DNA from 4 places in the Pontibacillus yanchengensis genome. Region 4 is predicted to be linked to each of the others. Evidence: predicted binding sites of a transcription regulator. Region 4 holds the regulator's gene; each other region holds the start of a gene.
What was found. Region 4 encodes LexA, which represses DNA repair genes until DNA is damaged. Its sites were predicted from a motif close to CGAACATATGTTCG; they were not measured.

Region 1 (4,223 bases), 1.0 Mb from region 4:
CTTAGAGCTCCTTAGAAAAATGGAGCACAAGGGGAAAGCGGAACGAAAATACTTAAAAGAAGTTATGAAGAATAAAAAACTAGACGTGATCTATTTAAATAAAAACGAATCCTTTTCATCGTATTTATTTACGTGTAATGGGTACGAAGAGAAACGAAATTATTTCAATCCAGCAATCCGGAAAAATGTCGAAACAATTATTTATGAGTTGATGAGGAAAGGTATGCAGGCAAATTATCATTTGGCTTCAGCTGAGTAATAAATGGGGACATTTTGGATGGCTAAGTTCACATTAGGCGAACACTTCCCATAGATTCACTAGTGCATTCCCCTATTTTTGTGAGAAACAGTCACTTTAAATTCCAAACGCATATCCTTTATAGGTGAACTCACTTGTAAAGCCTAGAAGCTCTGCAACAGACCTAGATGGATGATTTTTCCACGCAGTCCCAATAAGGCGTAACTTTTCTTCACATACGAATGTGCCACCTTTTGTCCTAATTTTTTGCCTTGATGATGCTTGTCTGTTTTTATATCAACAACATGAAGATTACTTGCGATAAATCCAGTGAAACAAACACTCACTATGGCTTGACCATAAACAACACAATATCCAATCCCCTTTCTTAAAAAGGAATCAGCATCTGACCAAAACTCTAATAGCTTTTTATGTAAAAACTCAATATTTTGCATTATATCGGAGTCATAAAGTTCTTTTGTAATTTGCTTTATCTCATATCCCGGCTCTAAACAAGGTTCTTTCTCTTTTGCGTAATCCTCTTTGTAAAGCTTGAAAACATTTTTTCTCCAACTCTCAAGTTCTCGATCAGCAAAAACATGTTCTATCGTCTCATTCCAGTGACTATGATTCCCCATTACCTCAAATGAATCTAGCTTTAATTGTCTCGCCTTTGGAAAAATAATCTCCTCTATAAAGTCATTAATTTCCTAAACTAGTTCGTCTAATGTACAATACGTTTTTTCACAAGTGACAGTCCCTTTCGAAGCAGTAATGATTATTGCTGGTGACAGATGAAAATGCTCTAATTCAAGAGATGAGAGTTCAGCTTATGACCTCTTTTCGATGACGAGAAACTCATCCCCTCCCCATCTAGCTACAATTCCACTTTTATCTACTCTGGTTCTCAGCTACCTCACAAATTGCTCTATCACCCACTTCATGTCCATAATGATCGTTAATTTGTTTAAATTGATTAATATCAACTAACGTCACCTTTATTCTATCGGTAGTTTCCAAACTATTAAAAAATCGATCATATTTCTTGTAAACCCATCTTCTGTTAAACGCTTTTGTTAAATAACCTCGTTTTGATAGAAACTTCACTCGATCAAACTGCTTCCCTATCCACCACCCATTAATACCTCGACAATTGAAACAGCAAGACTAAACCAAAATCTAGGTTCATCTAGTTAAGAGAACCGTTTATTATATACGTGTACGCATTCCAATATATCTAGGAAAAGTACGATGGCCATACTGATTATTCTCCCTTTATATCCCAAACCAGTGTCCTCCTGGTGTTTGTGCGTCATATTTGAATACTAATTCCCACAGACCATAGAACCAAAACCATTCGATGCGTGAGTCTAAATATCTATTTTTATGTATTTTTCGATATCAAAAGGTTGCAAGGATAGAGATTCAGGCCCTTCGTCTATATCATCTTAAGTTAGAAATATAAAAAAAGGGATGATATATGTCGAAAAATAAGATATCTTGTCGATATACACTATATAAATTCATACAACTGTAAAGACAACAAAGGTTAAAATCTGGGTTATTCAGGAGAGAAAGGGGGAGTTAACATGAAAATAAGTAAACTGAATAGTCAACGATTAGGTGAGATTCTGCTGGGTACTCCGTTAAAATCACATCAAGCGAACCATAATAAGATTCAATCCACTATGGAGGCTTCCATTACCTCTTCTGAAGAACATTTAGAAGGAAAATTCGTACATGACGTATTCACCAAAAACACGCAAGACATTATCGACGAATGGTATGATGGAGACGAAAGAGCTGCAAAACTTTTAGAGATGATTCAAGAGGATCGTCCTTCAAACCAATAAAAGTAGCGTGTGGGCATCACATGCTACTTCCCTTCTTAACTATAAGAACATTGCAGAGCCCGCTATAATAGAACCGACTAATACGATAGCTAACTATAATTTTCTTCATATTCCCCATCCTTTAACCCACTTTTCTACCGCAGATCTATTGGAACTCTTTGCCAACAACCTCATCGTAACATTTTTTTCATTACGATAATATTGCTTAAACAAGTACAATAGATATGTCTGGTTCTCAAATAATCGTAACCTCGTTAATAGCGTGTAAACTGACTTCGACCTTATCTTTACTTTCTTGATTCACCACATATAATGTCTTCTTTTCATGGATGATCGAAAGAATTTTGACTTTTGCATATCTATAGTCAAATCCGTTATGATAGCTAATTCCAACCGTTAAATCATCCTTTAATGCAAGTTGTAGCTTAAAGTCAATTTCTGCAGCTTGCTGCTCATCTAGATCCCCTTTTTCTACCCGTTCATCTTCTCTCCACATCTCTTTCAGCTTTTCTACATGTTCTGGAAGCATCATTGAGGTCCATTTAATAGTTCCTCTATCATTTATACGTTCTCTCGTCATAGATATCCCTCCACTTTCAAAACGAACATTTGTTCTTATTATATCGATTCTGACAGTTCAAATCAATAAGGAATAGGTAGGAAGTATCTAATTTCGAATTTGAATAAAGTAACTTAAACCTTGTTCTTCAAGAAAAGACTTTAACAAAGTGTTGATAATGTTGAACCATATTATTATATAATTCTTTTATTTTCACTTTACGCTTTAAAGCGTTAATGTTATGATAATTCTGAACACTTTATCTATTAGAATTTCCCCTTAAAGAGCTGATTGGAGTATTATCCAATCAGTTTTTTCTTTCTTGATGAACCAACTACACACATTATGGTATCAAGATGCTAGCTCCTTATGACGAAGTAGTTTAAAACTAATATGGAAATGATGTTTTAATGAAAAAGGTACAATAGGAAATAAAGATAGCCTCATCCTCATAAGAGAGGAGGCTATCATTTGGGTAAGTTCGATATTTTTTCGTTTTATTATGAATCATTAAGATTTATTAGTATTTTTCCTATATTTCCTCTATCAGCCATCAGTTGAAATCCTTTATTAACTTCCTCTAAACTTAATTTTTCACTAATTTTCACGTCTAATTCTTCAGTTGATAATAATGTCATTACAGTTTCGGCACTCTCCCTAAGTGATTCTGGATAATCATGCTGTCTCTCACCAGGGCTATAACCTATAACCGATCTAGATGTCGAATGAAGATTTGTCGATAAAATCTGCCCCGGTTTACCAGAAGCATGGCCGTAGGTTATCAACTTCCCATAAGAAGAAAGACATTTCATACTTTTTTCCAGAACTTCACCCCCAACAGAATCAAAAACAATATCTACTCCTCTTCTTTCCGTCAAATCCATTATTTTTTCTGGAAGTCTTCTTTTCTATATAGTATAGCTTGATGGGCCCCTATATTTTTTATCAATTTATCTTTCTCTTCATTTCCAACCGTTCCGTAGATTGTTGCTTTTTGTTTTTGGAGCAATTGTAGTAACGTTAAGCCAACACCTCCAGCAGCTGCATGAACTAATACTTTATCTGACTCCTTTACCACAGCTACCTTGTGTACTAATTCATATGCTGTAATTCCTATACTTAAAATGGCTACGGTATAGTCAAAAGAAACATTTTTAGGTACGTTATAAACAAGATTACAATCAACACTTACATAATCCGCTAATGCTCCTCCATTTGGAAACCCAACAACTCGATCCCCTTTTGAGAATCGTTCTACGCTCTCTCCTACCTCCACAATGGTTCCGGCACAATCAAAACCAGGAATAAAATATTCCCCTCCTAGAGAATGATAGTAACCTCTAATCGCGGAAACATCTGCAAAATTTAAACTAACAGATCCTACATTAATCAATACTTCGTTTTTCGTTAGCTTTGGACGTTGCGCATTCCTTACGCTTACATAACGTTCATTTTCTTACTATAATCACTAATAGCAGCTCTCATACTTCTCCTCTACTACATATTGTTCCAGTATCCAATGATTATCATGTTCTGTTTTAGATATTACAAAAAGGGCTTTATACTATAGCAT
Region 2 (4,223 bases), on a different contig from region 4:
TTTACGTTCGGTCTTATTCCTCAGGGGAAGCTGCTTTTAAAAGACTAGAACACTACACCCCAGATGCATTTGTTATCGATTTAATGCTAGGAGAAGGTATGAATGGGTGGGATATTGTGGAACAATTGAAGAATAGAGATGACACGAAATCCATTCCCATCTTCATTTCTACTGCTCTCGATGAACGTCAACGTGGGGAAACTCTAGGGGTGGAACACTACTTAACGAAGCCATATCCACCGAACAAGTTGGCAACAGTTATTTTACAAACCTTGCTTACAAATGAGAAACAAGGACAAATTCTCATAGCCGATAAGAGTGAGCTATAGTCCCTTTTTACGTATTTGCTCTAGTTATTTCAAGTATGTTTTGCTGAATGGGGAAGATTCGTTTTATAATAGGTAAAGGATAAAAAATAAATGAATGTCAGGAGAACAGGCTGCTTGATAAGTAAAGCCTGTTCTTTACGTAATGAACTTTATATTAGGAGAAGAATCTACTATGAGTGTAAAAGAGGAAATGCAAAAACGTCGAACCTTTGCGATTATTTCTCACCCCGATGCGGGTAAGACAACGTTAACGGAGAAATTTTTGCTGTATGGAAATTTAATACGAAATGCCGGGACTGTAAAAGCGAAAAAGTCAGGTAAATTCGCAACTTCTGACTGGATGGAGATTGAAAAGAAGCGCGGAATTTCCGTCACCTCCTCCGTCATGAATTTTGAATATGAAGGGTACCAGGTCAACATTTTGGATACCCCTGGTCACGAAGACTTCAGTGAGGATACGTACAGAACGCTCACAGCTGTCGATAGCGTAATCATGATTATTGATGGTACCAAAGGGATTGAGGCTCAGACCTTAAAGCTATTTAAAGTTTGTAAAATGAGAGGTATCCCTATCTTCACCTTTATCAACAAGCTTGACAGGGAAGGAAAAGACCCTTTTGATTTATTAAAGGAAATTGAAGATGAGCTAGGTATCCAAACATATCCGATGAATTGGCCAGTTGGAATGGGTAAGCGATTCCAGGGGATTTTTGATCGTCAAAATGACCAATTTATTCGTTTTTCAGGGAATGAACAAGAAATCCCTATTCCGAAAGAAGAGTTAGACAACTATCCTGAACTAGTCGAAAATGAAACGTTCCAAGCAGCTTATGAAGAAATGGAATTGTTAGAAGAAGCGGGCGAACAGTTAGATATGGATGCCGTGCAACAAGGGGAACTCACCCCTGTATTCTTTGGTAGTGCCCTTGCGCCGTTTGGTGTGGAGACATTCTTTGAATCGTTTATATCCATGGCCCCGCAGCCATTTCCACGTAAAGCTTCTGGAGAACTTATTCCTCCAGATAAGGAAGAGTTTTCTGGATTCATTTTCAAAATTCAAGCGAACATGAACAAAGCACACCGTGATCGTGTGGCGTTCGTACGTGTTTGTTCAGGTAAGTTTGAACGTGGCATGAATGTAACGTTGGACCGTACAGGCAAGACGATTAAGATTGCGCAAACCCAACAGTTTGTGGCTTCATCAAGAGAAACAGCTGAAATTGCGTACCCAGGTGATATTATCGGAATCTATGATCCGAACGTGTATCGCATTGGGGATACGCTTGTAGAAGGGAAGAACACGTTCCACTATGAGGAATTACCACAATTCCCTCCGGAACTATTCAAGAAGGTTACAGCGAAAAACGTCATGAAAGCGAAGCAGTTTAAAAAGGGAATCGAGCAGCTTGTGCAAGAAGGCGCGATTCAGTTGTTTAGAGGCGTTCGTAACGAAGAATACATTATTGGAGCGGTCGGACAGCTTCAATATGATGTGTTTGAGTATCGAATGAAAAATGAATACAACGTCGATATCGTCCTTGAATCAATAGGGGAGCGGATGCCGCGTTGGCTTAAAGAAGAGCAAGTAGATCAAAAACTATTTGATGAGCGAAGCATGCTCGTCAAAGACCGTGAAGACAATTACATTGCTTTATTTAAAAACGAATTCTCCTTACGCTGGTTCAGAGATAAAAACCCTGATATCGAATTGATTGACTTGTTTGAAGTGAATCAATATAGTCAATAATAGAAGACAAAAGCTAACCCATGAAGGGTTAGCTTTTTTTAATACGTAAAGAAAGCATACGTTTATCGCACTTATGTGTCCAGCTCCAGCGCCTAGCGCCTAGCAAACTTCCTGCACCTCCTTACGATAAGTCAACATCGAATCGCTTGCGCTCTTCGTGTTTCCTTTACCTCATACGGAGGAAGTTCGATTAAACCCGCTGCATCACGCAGCAACATCGAACCAAACCACCTCCTGTGGGCAGCAGTTTGTACGTCGCTAACGAGGCGCTTGCGCTTTTGTTCATATGTTCAGCATGAGTTAAATGGCTGTAAAGGAATCTAGTTTTCGGGAATATCCCAGCCCCAGCCACGAGTTCTAATTGGAAATGCAAAGGAATGTGCTAAATACTCGAATGTTTGTTCGCCTTTATGTTAGGATAGAGTAAGATTGTGGTAAACTACGTGTATGAGATTATGCGAATGGAGGTTGCAACGTGGAAAGCCAATTTGAATTAGTGTCTCAATATCAACCTCAGGGAGATCAACCCCGTGCCATTGAAGAACTAAAGAATGGAATAGTGAACGGAAAAAAACATCAAACCCTACTAGGGGCCACAGGTACTGGTAAAACATTTACGATGTCGAATGTTATACAGCAGGTAAATAAACCAACCCTTGTGATTGCTCACAATAAAACCCTCGCAGGTCAGCTTTATAGCGAGTTTAAAGAATTTTTTCCTAATAATGCAGTGGAGTACTTCGTCAGCTACTACGATTATTACCAGCCCGAAGCTTACGTTCCTTCCACTGATACATTTATAGAGAAGGATGCCAACATAAATGATGAAATTGATAAATTACGTCACTCTGCTACGTCATCGTTGTTTGAACGAAATGATGTCATTATCGTAGCTAGTGTGTCTTGTATATATGGTTTAGGTAATCCGGAAGAATACCGGAACCTTGTGTTATCCATTCGTAAAGGAATGGAGAAAGATCGTGATGAATTATTGCGAGATTTAGTAGACATTCAATATGCCCGAAATGATATCGACTTCCAGCGTGGTACATTCCGTGTGCGTGGTGATTCAGTCGAAATCATTCCGGCCTCAAGAGAAGAACATTGCCTTCGTATCGAATTTTTTGGTGATGAGATTGATCGAATCCGTGAAGTGGATGCACTAACAGGTGAAATCATCGGGGATCGAGAGCATGTAGCAATTTTCCCTGCTTCTCACTTCGTAACTCGTGAGGAGAAAATGAAAGTAGCCATCAAAAATATTGAACGTGAACTACAAGATCGCCTGAAAGAACTAAAGGATCAAAACAAGCTTTTAGAAGCACAAAGACTGGAGCAACGTACAAGCTATGATTTAGAAATGATGCGGGAAATGGGCTTCTGCTCAGGGATTGAAAACTATTCCCGTCATTTAACGCTAAGAGAAGAAGGTGCAACACCTTATACATTACTGGACTATTTTCCTGATGATTACCTAATGATGGTCGACGAGTCCCACGTGACACTTCCACAGGTTCGTGGCATGTACAACGGAGACCAAGCGCGTAAGCAAGTGCTAGTGGATCACGGTTTCCGTTTACCGTCTGCATTAGATAACCGTCCGCTTACATTTTCAGAATTTGAAAACCATATGAATCAAGCGGTCTATGTATCCGCCACACCTGGACCTTATGAACAGGAGCACTCACCTGAAATGGTAGAACAGATCATTCGTCCTACAGGATTGTTAGACCCTAAAGTGAATGTGCGACCAATTCATGGGCAAATTGATGACCTCATTGGTGAGATTAATACTCGTAAAGAACAAGGGGAGCGTGTCCTAGTTACAACCCTTACGAAGAAAATGTCTGAGGATCTTACCGATTATTTAAAGGAAATTGGTATTAAAGTCGCGTACTTACACTCAGAGATTAAAACATTAGAACGAATTGAAATTATTCGTGATTTGCGCCGAGGCAAATATGACGTATTAGTCGGCATTAACTTGTTACGGGAAGGGCTAGATATTCCGGAAGTATCCTTAGTCGCAATACTAGATGCCGATAAAGAAGGTTTCTTGCGCTCACAACGTTCTCTCATTCAGACGATTGGACGGGCAGCGCGTAATGAAAATGGACAGGTTATTATGTATGCCGATAAATATACTG
Region 3 (4,223 bases), 540 kb from region 4:
TTATTTCCATGTCATTTGGAGGCAGTCAGAATTCTGCAATGCTCCATCGTGCCATTAAGAATGCGGTAGAAAATGATATCCTTGTAGTCTGTGCAGCTGGAAATGCTGGTGATGGAAATGAACAAACCACTGAAAAATTGTACCCAGGGTATTACAAAGAAGTCGTGCAAGTTGGGGCTGTTGACTTTAATGGAGACATGGCAGACTTTACAAATACAAACGATGAAATTGATATAGTTGCTCCTGGAGTCGGCATTCGTTCCACATATATGAACGGTCAATACGCTACCCTATCAGGAACTTCAATGGGGACACCTCACGTTGCAGGTGCTTCCGCTTTATTATTAGAAAAAAATGAACAAGAATTCGGCCGTACCTTATCTGAACCTGAACTGTATGCACAACTCGTTAAACACACTTCTCCATTAGGTTACAGTAAACGAACAGAAGGAAATGGATTACTTACCTTAGGGGTTAGTGACGTTCCATACGATGAATTTGAAGCCTTTATGTTAGAAGAAGGATCAGAAGAATAACATTGGTTATAGTCAAGGTTTGGCGTATGTCATAAAAAGAAGGACGAAATCACCTACGGTTTCGTCCTGTGCTTATGATTATACATACTTAGGATGCATGTCTAACATGTTAATGCATCTAATTAATAAACTTACCTATTAATGGAGCGTGCCATCCTTACATACGTGTGACGTTTCCCTCTTATTGCAATCGAATACTCCATAATGTTTTCTGGTACGGCAACTCCATTATAGCCGGCATCTCCGATGTGATGAATATCTGCTCCGGCCATCTTATTTTGAAGAGCAATTTGTCTGATTGTATCTTCTGTTGCCCCTTCTTGGCTTGTGCCGATGGTCAGCATCGCTAAAGCTCCAGCTTCATGTATGTAGCTCGTCCAATTCTGTACATTCTCAACACTAACTCCAGGAACCGTTCCAGGTGAAGGTATTAAGATAACATCTGCTCCTACTGTTACCAAATCCTTAATGGTCGATTCATTGGTTATGCCACTTCCACTTTCGCTTGTAACTCCAGCTCCATGCATCTTTCCAGCTATAATAAACAAGTCGTCCCCAACAATTCTTTTTGATTCACGAACCGCTGAAATTATTTCTTTATTACTCACTCCAGTTCTTGGATTACCAGTAAAACAAATATAATCAAATCCCAGTTCCATTGCTTTTTCAACCGTTTCTTTAGAGTATCTTCGTCCAATCGGTAGTGACTCAAGTTGCTCATTCATTCTCAAGTTTGGATCGACTGGCTCTAGATTGACTCCAACTGGACGACCAGTTAGGTTTTTTACTTGCTGAACAATAGAACCTTCATTTGGAACACCTTCCATAACTGGATTAAATACATCTATAAGATTTAGTAAAATCAAATCCGCTCCAAATGATGCTATAAGCTCCATATTGCTCACCTCACGATATAGCGGCTGAAAGGAAGGAATGACTTCTGATAAAACAATTCTTCCCTCTGATGTTCGAATGCTTTCAACCAAATCCTGACCATTCATTTGTTGAAAATCTGATGCAGTACAATTTAAAAAACGTTTCATCGTATAACCTCCTAGTTTAACACTAACTCTATAATACCTTATCATCACTAAAGCTTAGAGCGAACTTCTGTTTATCCCTACACTCTATCTTAAAATGTAAAAAGAAAGGCCATCCCCACTTAGGGATAGCCTTCTTGCAATCACTTCACTTCTAGAATTCCTTCTGTCCCCTGATCAAATTCACCATGCTTGTGAACTGTAAGCGTTTCATCTTCACTTAAGTTCGTAAAGACAATCGGCGTTACGATAGAAGGCACTTTAGATTCAATTGCTTTGAAATCTACTTCTAACAAACGTTGACCTTTTGTTACTTTATCGCCAGCTTTCACGAAATCATTGAAGCCTTCTCCTTCTATTTTCACCGTATCCAGCCCAACGTGAATCAAGATCTCATGACCACTATTAGCTGTAATACCAACCGCATGCTTGGATGGGAATACCGTAGTGACTTCCCCGTCTACTGGAGAAACAACGGAGTTTTCAGCTGGTTCAATGGCAAAACCATCGCCCATCATTTTTTGGGAAAATGCATCGTCTGGTACTTCTGTTATTGGCACTACTTTTCCAGATATCGGTAATACGAAATCACTACCTGTTAGTGGCCTCTTTGCATCAGAAGTTGATTGTTCCTCCACCTCATCCGTTGGTTTAGGCTCACCTTGTTGATTTAGTTGTTTTTGCATCGCATTGGCCACAAATTCAACATTTGTCCCTACGACCACTTGGATATTTGTGCGACTTACTTTCATCACACCATTTGCTCCGTGCTTTCTTAGTTTGTTTTCAGCTACTTGGTCGATATCATGAATCGCTAAACGTAAACGTGTTGCGCAATAATCAATAGACTTAATGTTCGATTTTCCGCCTAAGTCTTGCATAAAGTGAGCAGCCATGTTTTCAAATTTGTCGCCCCCAGTAGGTCCACCAGCTGCTGGCTCTTCTCCTTCTTCCATATCAAAGTCTTCTTCTTCACGGCCTGGTGTTTGCAGATTTAGTTTAATGATTAAGAAATAGAAGACTACGAAATAAATGGCACCAAACACTAAACCTTGGAGTAGAAGTAACAGTGGTTTTTGTGCTAAGCCGAAGTTCAACACATAGTCAATCGCACCTGCTGAAAATGTAAAGCCATGAAGCATGTCAAATACATATGCTACAACCATGGATAGACCTGTTAATAATGCGTGCACACCATAAAGTAATGGAGATAAAAACATGAAGGAGAACTCAATTGGTTCTGTAATCCCCGTAATAAATGAAGTTAACGCAATACCACCAAGCATTCCTGCCGTTGCTTTTCGACGGTTTTCTTTTGCTGTCACGATCATTGCTAAAGCAGCAGCTGGCAGTCCAAACATCATGATTGGGAAGAAACCAGCCATAAAGATACCTGCTTCAGGGTCACCTTCGAAGAAACGGTTCAAGTCCCCAGTAGCTCCCTGATAATCTCCAAAAACGAACCATACAAAACTATTCAGTACGTGGTGAAGACCAACTGGAATTAGGAGGCGGTTCAAGAAACCATAAATCCCAACACCTAGTGCTCCTGCATCAATGATCCATTGTCCTAGTGCGTTAATTCCATCCTGAATTGTTGGCCAAATAACCCCAAATATCCCTGCAAGCACAATCATCGTACCTGCTGTTACGATGGGCACAAACCGTTTACCTCCAAAGAATGCAAGCCAATCCGGAAGCTTTATTTCACCGTATTTGTTGTAGAGTAAACCTGCTATAACACCGCTTAATATTCCACCTAAAAAGGAAATATTGATGTCCTCATTAATAGATTGGGCACCATTTTGCAGCACAAAGTACCCAATTGCACCCGCAAGTCCAGCGGCGCCATGACCATCCTTCGACATCCCTATCGCTACACCTATTGCAAAAAGGAGCGGTAATTGATCGAAAATAGCTCCTCCTGCTGCAGCCATAAACGGAATGCCTAGAAAGTCATCCTGTCCTAACCGAAGCAATAGTCCGGCTGCTGGCAGTAAAGCGATTGGAAGCATTAACGCTTTTCCGATACGCTGTAAAAAGTTTAACATTCCTCTTTTTCCCCTTTCCGAAATAAAATGTGAATACAATAAGGAACAGAGGCTCTAAAACAAATCATTAAAGCCCTTACAATATACGCTCTATTCCTTATCTTTTACGTAGCACTACATCTACATATAATAAATCGTTTACAATTCGAGGATATCAGTACGATGATAAGTTGTCTATACATTTATACAAATGTCCATATGAATTCCAATTTTATGTTTCACCTATTTTATATAATAACTTGTCTATTATGTTCGTAACTTGTCTAGACATCTATCATTGAGTAAGATATGATGTGAACAGAAATGTGAATCGTTTCTGCAATGGATTCGTAATCTATACCATAGAATTTTATAAACAGTCGTCCAAGTAACACATAAGGAGGAACACCTATGATCGATAAAAACTCCCCTGTACCTATTTATTATCAAATAGAAGAAGCCATAAAATCCCAAATCATTAACGGAGTGCTACAACCAGGAGATGCATTACCTTCTGAACGTGAATATACAGAACAATACAACATCAGTCGGATGACTGTACGTCAGGCTATAAGCAATCTCGTTCATGCTGGATATTTATATAGACAAAAAGGTAG
Region 4 (4,223 bases):
TACGTTCTTTTTCTTCTTTAAGTTTATTAGGTGTTACGTCATTCCCTTCAGGGTCAACAACTTTCACCGATTTCAGATGGTTCTTAAAGGATTTACGAACATTCTTCAAATATTCCTGACGTAATTCTTGTTGTTCGTCTTGTTCTTCTTTTGTTAATCCTTCATTTTTGGATTTATTGGCTAACTCATTAATACGATTAATTTTTTCTTGAGAAAGCATATATATCTTCTCCTTTTCTTAAGATGAAACAAAGGTAGCGTTCATTTAATTAACGTTTACACGAGTTATATAAAGGAAAATCTATAACAATATTTCATCATTTACATTTCCAATGAAAAAAGGCAAGTCCCACGAAGAGTGCTTGCCTTACTTGCTAATTATAGTAACGTTTTTATTTATTTTTTTCAAGTGATTGAAACTCTTGATATCTTCTATGTACTGTTGCTTTAGAGACATTATATCCCATACCTCTTAATGTAGCAGCAATCTCAGAAAAGGTTAAATCATTTTTACGCAACCTTGCTACTTCTTCAACTGGAAAATCTTTTCTATCTCTTCCCTGAGCCATTTCCTGATTAGATAGATTATCTGCAGGATTAAAACCGCTCTCTATCGCCTTTTTCATACCTCGTTTTATTTTTAGGTTATGAATTTTTCTTTGATATTCTTCAACGACACCAACGATTTGTAAAACCATGGAATCTGATTCCGATAATTGCAGGTATCCATTATGTGTAACTGTATAAATAGGGATATTTAACTTATTCAATTGATGAAAAAGAGCGATTTTTGTATTCCCTCTACCTAATCTTGTTTCATCTTGAATTAATAATACATCCGCTTCTCCACTTGTTACCATTTCTAATAGTTCAAATATACCTTCCCGCTCTACGTCATATCCACTAGCTTGTTCCTCTATTATTTTAGAAACTTCAAAGTTGTGAGTTTGTGCAAGTTCTTCTAATTCTAATCGTTGTCTTTTTAAGGAGGATACTTGCGTTTCTTTTTCGGTGCTTACGCGACAATAGATAATAGCTTTCATAGTTTCTCCTAACCTTTCACATTGGTACTTACGAGCACTCTATTTAACTCGTCACCATAGCATAATACATAAATCCTAAGCTGGCTACAAATAATAATATATACGCTACGTCAAGTTTTGATAGATTTTGAAACATGATGATCGCCTCCATAGAATAAGAACTTTTGTTCGCTTTCTTCTAAAATCTATTATATACGAACATTCGTTCTTGTCAACAGATTTTACGAACGAATGTTTGTATATCCTTACCAAGCATGGTATAATGTCGGTAATAAAACAATATGTACGAGGTGTAATTAATATGACAAAACTATCAAAAAGGCAGGAAGCAATACTAGATTTCATTAAAGACCGTGTTCTCGAAAAAGGTTATCCACCATCCGTAAGAGAAATTGGCGAAGCTGTTGGACTAGCTTCTAGTTCTACCGTCCATGGACATCTTGCTAGATTAGAGAAGAAAGGCTATATTAGACGCGATCCAACAAAACCAAGAGCAATTGAAGTCCTAGAATTGGAAGAAGGTACTGGGACGCATATCCCTAAAGGAGAGGCAACTTACGCTCCTGTCATCGGTAAAGTAACCGCTGGGATGCCAATTACAGCTATTGAAAATATTGAAGAATATGTACCTCTTCCTGACACACTTGCAGCAGCAGATGATGAAATCTTTGTTCTCGTTGTCCAAGGGGAAAGTATGATTGAAGCAGGAATCCTTGATGGAGATATGGTCATTGTTCGTAAACAGCAAACCGCCCAAAACGGGGACATTGTAGTTGCAATGACGGAGGATGAAGAAGCAACTGTAAAACGTTTCTTCAAAGAATCTAACTATATACGCTTACAACCAGAAAACGCTACAATGGATCCCATTATCGTTCAAAACATAAGTATATTAGGTCGAGTAGTTGGATTATATCGTCATATCCATTAACATAAAGCTGAAGCTTGATTAATATCAAAAATCCACAAACAAATAAGAAGAGCTGACCAAAAATAGGTCAGCCCTTCTTTTATGATTCAATTTGATGAACTTTTTCTCACTCTTATTTATTTTCTTTCTCCTGCAATAGATCTCGCAGATTGTAGGCAATGAAATAATGCGTATTTCTCGTAAAATAACGTTGTGCTCTATGAACAAATAAGAAGAGTGTTCCAAGAATAATGAGTAAGCCTACGCCTAAAAATAATATGTTCTCAAAAAAGATAAAATATCCTGTTATTAAAAGACATATAATTAAACTTGCTCGAAGAACACCTAATTCCTGTGTCCTCGTCAACAAGTGTTGATATCGAGCTGACAGATATTCCATTTTATGTGGAGAAGAGATATTAGCTAATGATTTCTGCCACAAATATTCAAAATAAAAATACTGTCGTTCCGGTTTTGATTCCTCCTCATAAGAGAGACCGGCATTCTCTAATACTTGCTTAATCTCATGAGAAACTTCCAATGGTCCTCTTCCGAATAACCATTCCATTGCAAAATACGCTTGATGTAAAAGGTAACCCACGATGACGCCAAATGAAATAGCTGTTAGTAAAGCCACTATAATCTCGACTGGTGGTAGATTGTCCGAAAAAAAGACTCTTTTTGAAAATGCATCCAATAAAATATAGTAAAGAATGATCAACCAACCTGGTATTCCCCATCTGATTATATATTTGCTTTCTACATTCATAACTCCCCTCCTAATACGACCTATTATTACTTTCCATATGATTAAATAATATCCTTTTTATTTACGACAAAATGGTCCCTTATGCCTTTCTTTTGGCTACATTTAACGTCTTCTCATACTAATGATTTATAGAGTGTTTTAACCTAGCCTTTTCCTATATAGATTTAGTAGGTATCAGGTCAATCAGAGTACCGCCCATAACAAAACCCTTGAAGCTATGCTTCAAGGGTTTTGTTCATTAATATGTGCTTAGATACTGTTCGCGCTCCCATGGATGGACTTGCGTACGGAACATATCCCATTCGATTTCTTTTGATTCGATGAAGTGCTCATATAGGTGTTCGCCTAGAGCTTCCACCATTTTCTCGTCTTTTTTCAATAATTCAAGTGCATCTGCTAATGTAGCAGGTAGATCTTGAACGCCGTGCTTCACACGTTCTTCTTTATCCATAACATAGATATTACGATCAACTGGTGTTGGGGCTTGTAGTTTGTTCTCGACGCCGTCAAGACCTGATGAAAGTAGAACTGCCATTGCTAAGTATGGGTTTGCTGAGGGATCCACAGAACGCACTTCTATACGAGTACTCATACCACGAGAAGCTGGAATACGAATTAATGGACTTCGGTTTTGACCGGACCATGCAACATAACAAGGTGCTTCGTAACCAGGAACAAGACGTTTATATGAATTAACTGTAGGGTTTGTTACAGCAGTAAAATTCGTTGCGTGCTTCACAACACCTGCGATAAATTGATAAGCTGTTTGACTTAACTGTTGATCACCCTTTTCATCAAAGAATGCGTTCGCACCATCTTTGAATAGGGACATATTCACATGCATACCAGAACCGTTTACTCCAAATAATGGTTTAGGCATAAATGTTGCGTGCAATCCATGCTTCCGTGCAATTGTTTTAACAACAAGTTTAAATGTTTGAATATCATCACAGTGTTTAATGGCATCAGCATATTTGAAATCAATCTCGTGCTGACCTGGTGCTACTTCGTGGTGAGAAGCTTCAATTTCAAAACCCATCTCTTCTAATTCCAATACGATATCACGTCGACAATTTTCACCTAAATCTGTTGGAGCAAGGTCGAAATATCCACCTCTGTCATTAAGCTCCATAGAGGGTTCTCCCTTTTCATCTAATTTAAATAGGAAGAATTCTGGCTCCGTACCTAAGTTAAACGCAGAGAATCCTAGTTCTTCCATTTTCTTAAGATTACGTTTTAGGTTATAACGTGGGCACCCTTCAAATGGTGTACCATCTGGATTGCAGATGTCACAAATAAAACGAGCTACTTTCCCTTTTTCAGAAGTCCATGGGAACACTACAAATGTGTCAAGGTCTGGGTGTAGTAGCATATCGGATTCTTCAATACGAACAAATCCTTCGATGGAAGACCCGTCAAACATCATTTGATTATCTAATGCCTTGTCTAATTGACTAACTGGAATTTCTACATTTTTGATAGTTCCAAGAAGATCTGTGAA

Region 1: the regulator LexA is predicted to act here: its motif matches at 2,694-2,707, upstream of GLW08_RS05965 (YolD-like family protein).
Region 2: the regulator LexA is predicted to act here: its motif matches at 2,468-2,481, upstream of uvrB (excinuclease ABC subunit UvrB).
Region 3: the regulator LexA is predicted to act here: its motif matches at 1,640-1,653, upstream of GLW08_RS03615 (haloacid dehalogenase-like hydrolase).

Annotation. Positions count from the first base shown of each region.
Region 1 covers NZ_WMEU01000001.1:1,236,376-1,240,598, forward strand. Annotated here, with positions in the region: gene GLW08_RS05945 (hypothetical protein) at 1-259, shown strand, start outside; gene GLW08_RS05950 (GNAT family N-acetyltransferase) at 403-945, opposite strand; gene GLW08_RS05955 (diguanylate cyclase) at 1,130-1,345, opposite strand; gene GLW08_RS05960 (hypothetical protein) at 1,828-2,091, shown strand; gene GLW08_RS05965 (YolD-like family protein) at 2,327-2,671, opposite strand; gene GLW08_RS05970 (zinc-binding dehydrogenase) at 3,151-3,534, opposite strand; gene GLW08_RS05975 (quinone oxidoreductase family protein) at 3,534-4,043, opposite strand.
Region 2 covers NZ_WMEU01000003.1:417,159-421,381, forward strand. Annotated here, with positions in the region: gene GLW08_RS11860 (ATP-binding protein) at 1-329, shown strand, start outside; gene GLW08_RS11865 (peptide chain release factor 3) at 502-2,076, shown strand; gene uvrB (excinuclease ABC subunit UvrB) at 2,552-4,223, shown strand, end outside.
Region 3 covers NZ_WMEU01000001.1:748,596-752,818, forward strand. Annotated here, with positions in the region: gene GLW08_RS03610 (S8 family peptidase) at 1-536, shown strand, start outside; gene GLW08_RS03615 (haloacid dehalogenase-like hydrolase) at 668-1,579, opposite strand; gene nagE (N-acetylglucosamine-specific PTS transporter subunit IIBC) at 1,720-3,627, opposite strand; gene GLW08_RS03625 (GntR family transcriptional regulator) at 4,018-4,223, shown strand, end outside.
Region 4 covers NZ_WMEU01000001.1:210,914-215,136, forward strand. Annotated here, with positions in the region: gene GLW08_RS01015 (DUF896 domain-containing protein) at 1-220, opposite strand, end outside; gene GLW08_RS01020 (YneB family resolvase-like protein) at 393-1,043, opposite strand; gene lexA (transcriptional repressor LexA) at 1,345-1,974, shown strand; gene GLW08_RS01030 (hypothetical protein) at 2,087-2,722, opposite strand; gene glnA (type I glutamate--ammonia ligase) at 2,961-4,223, opposite strand, start outside.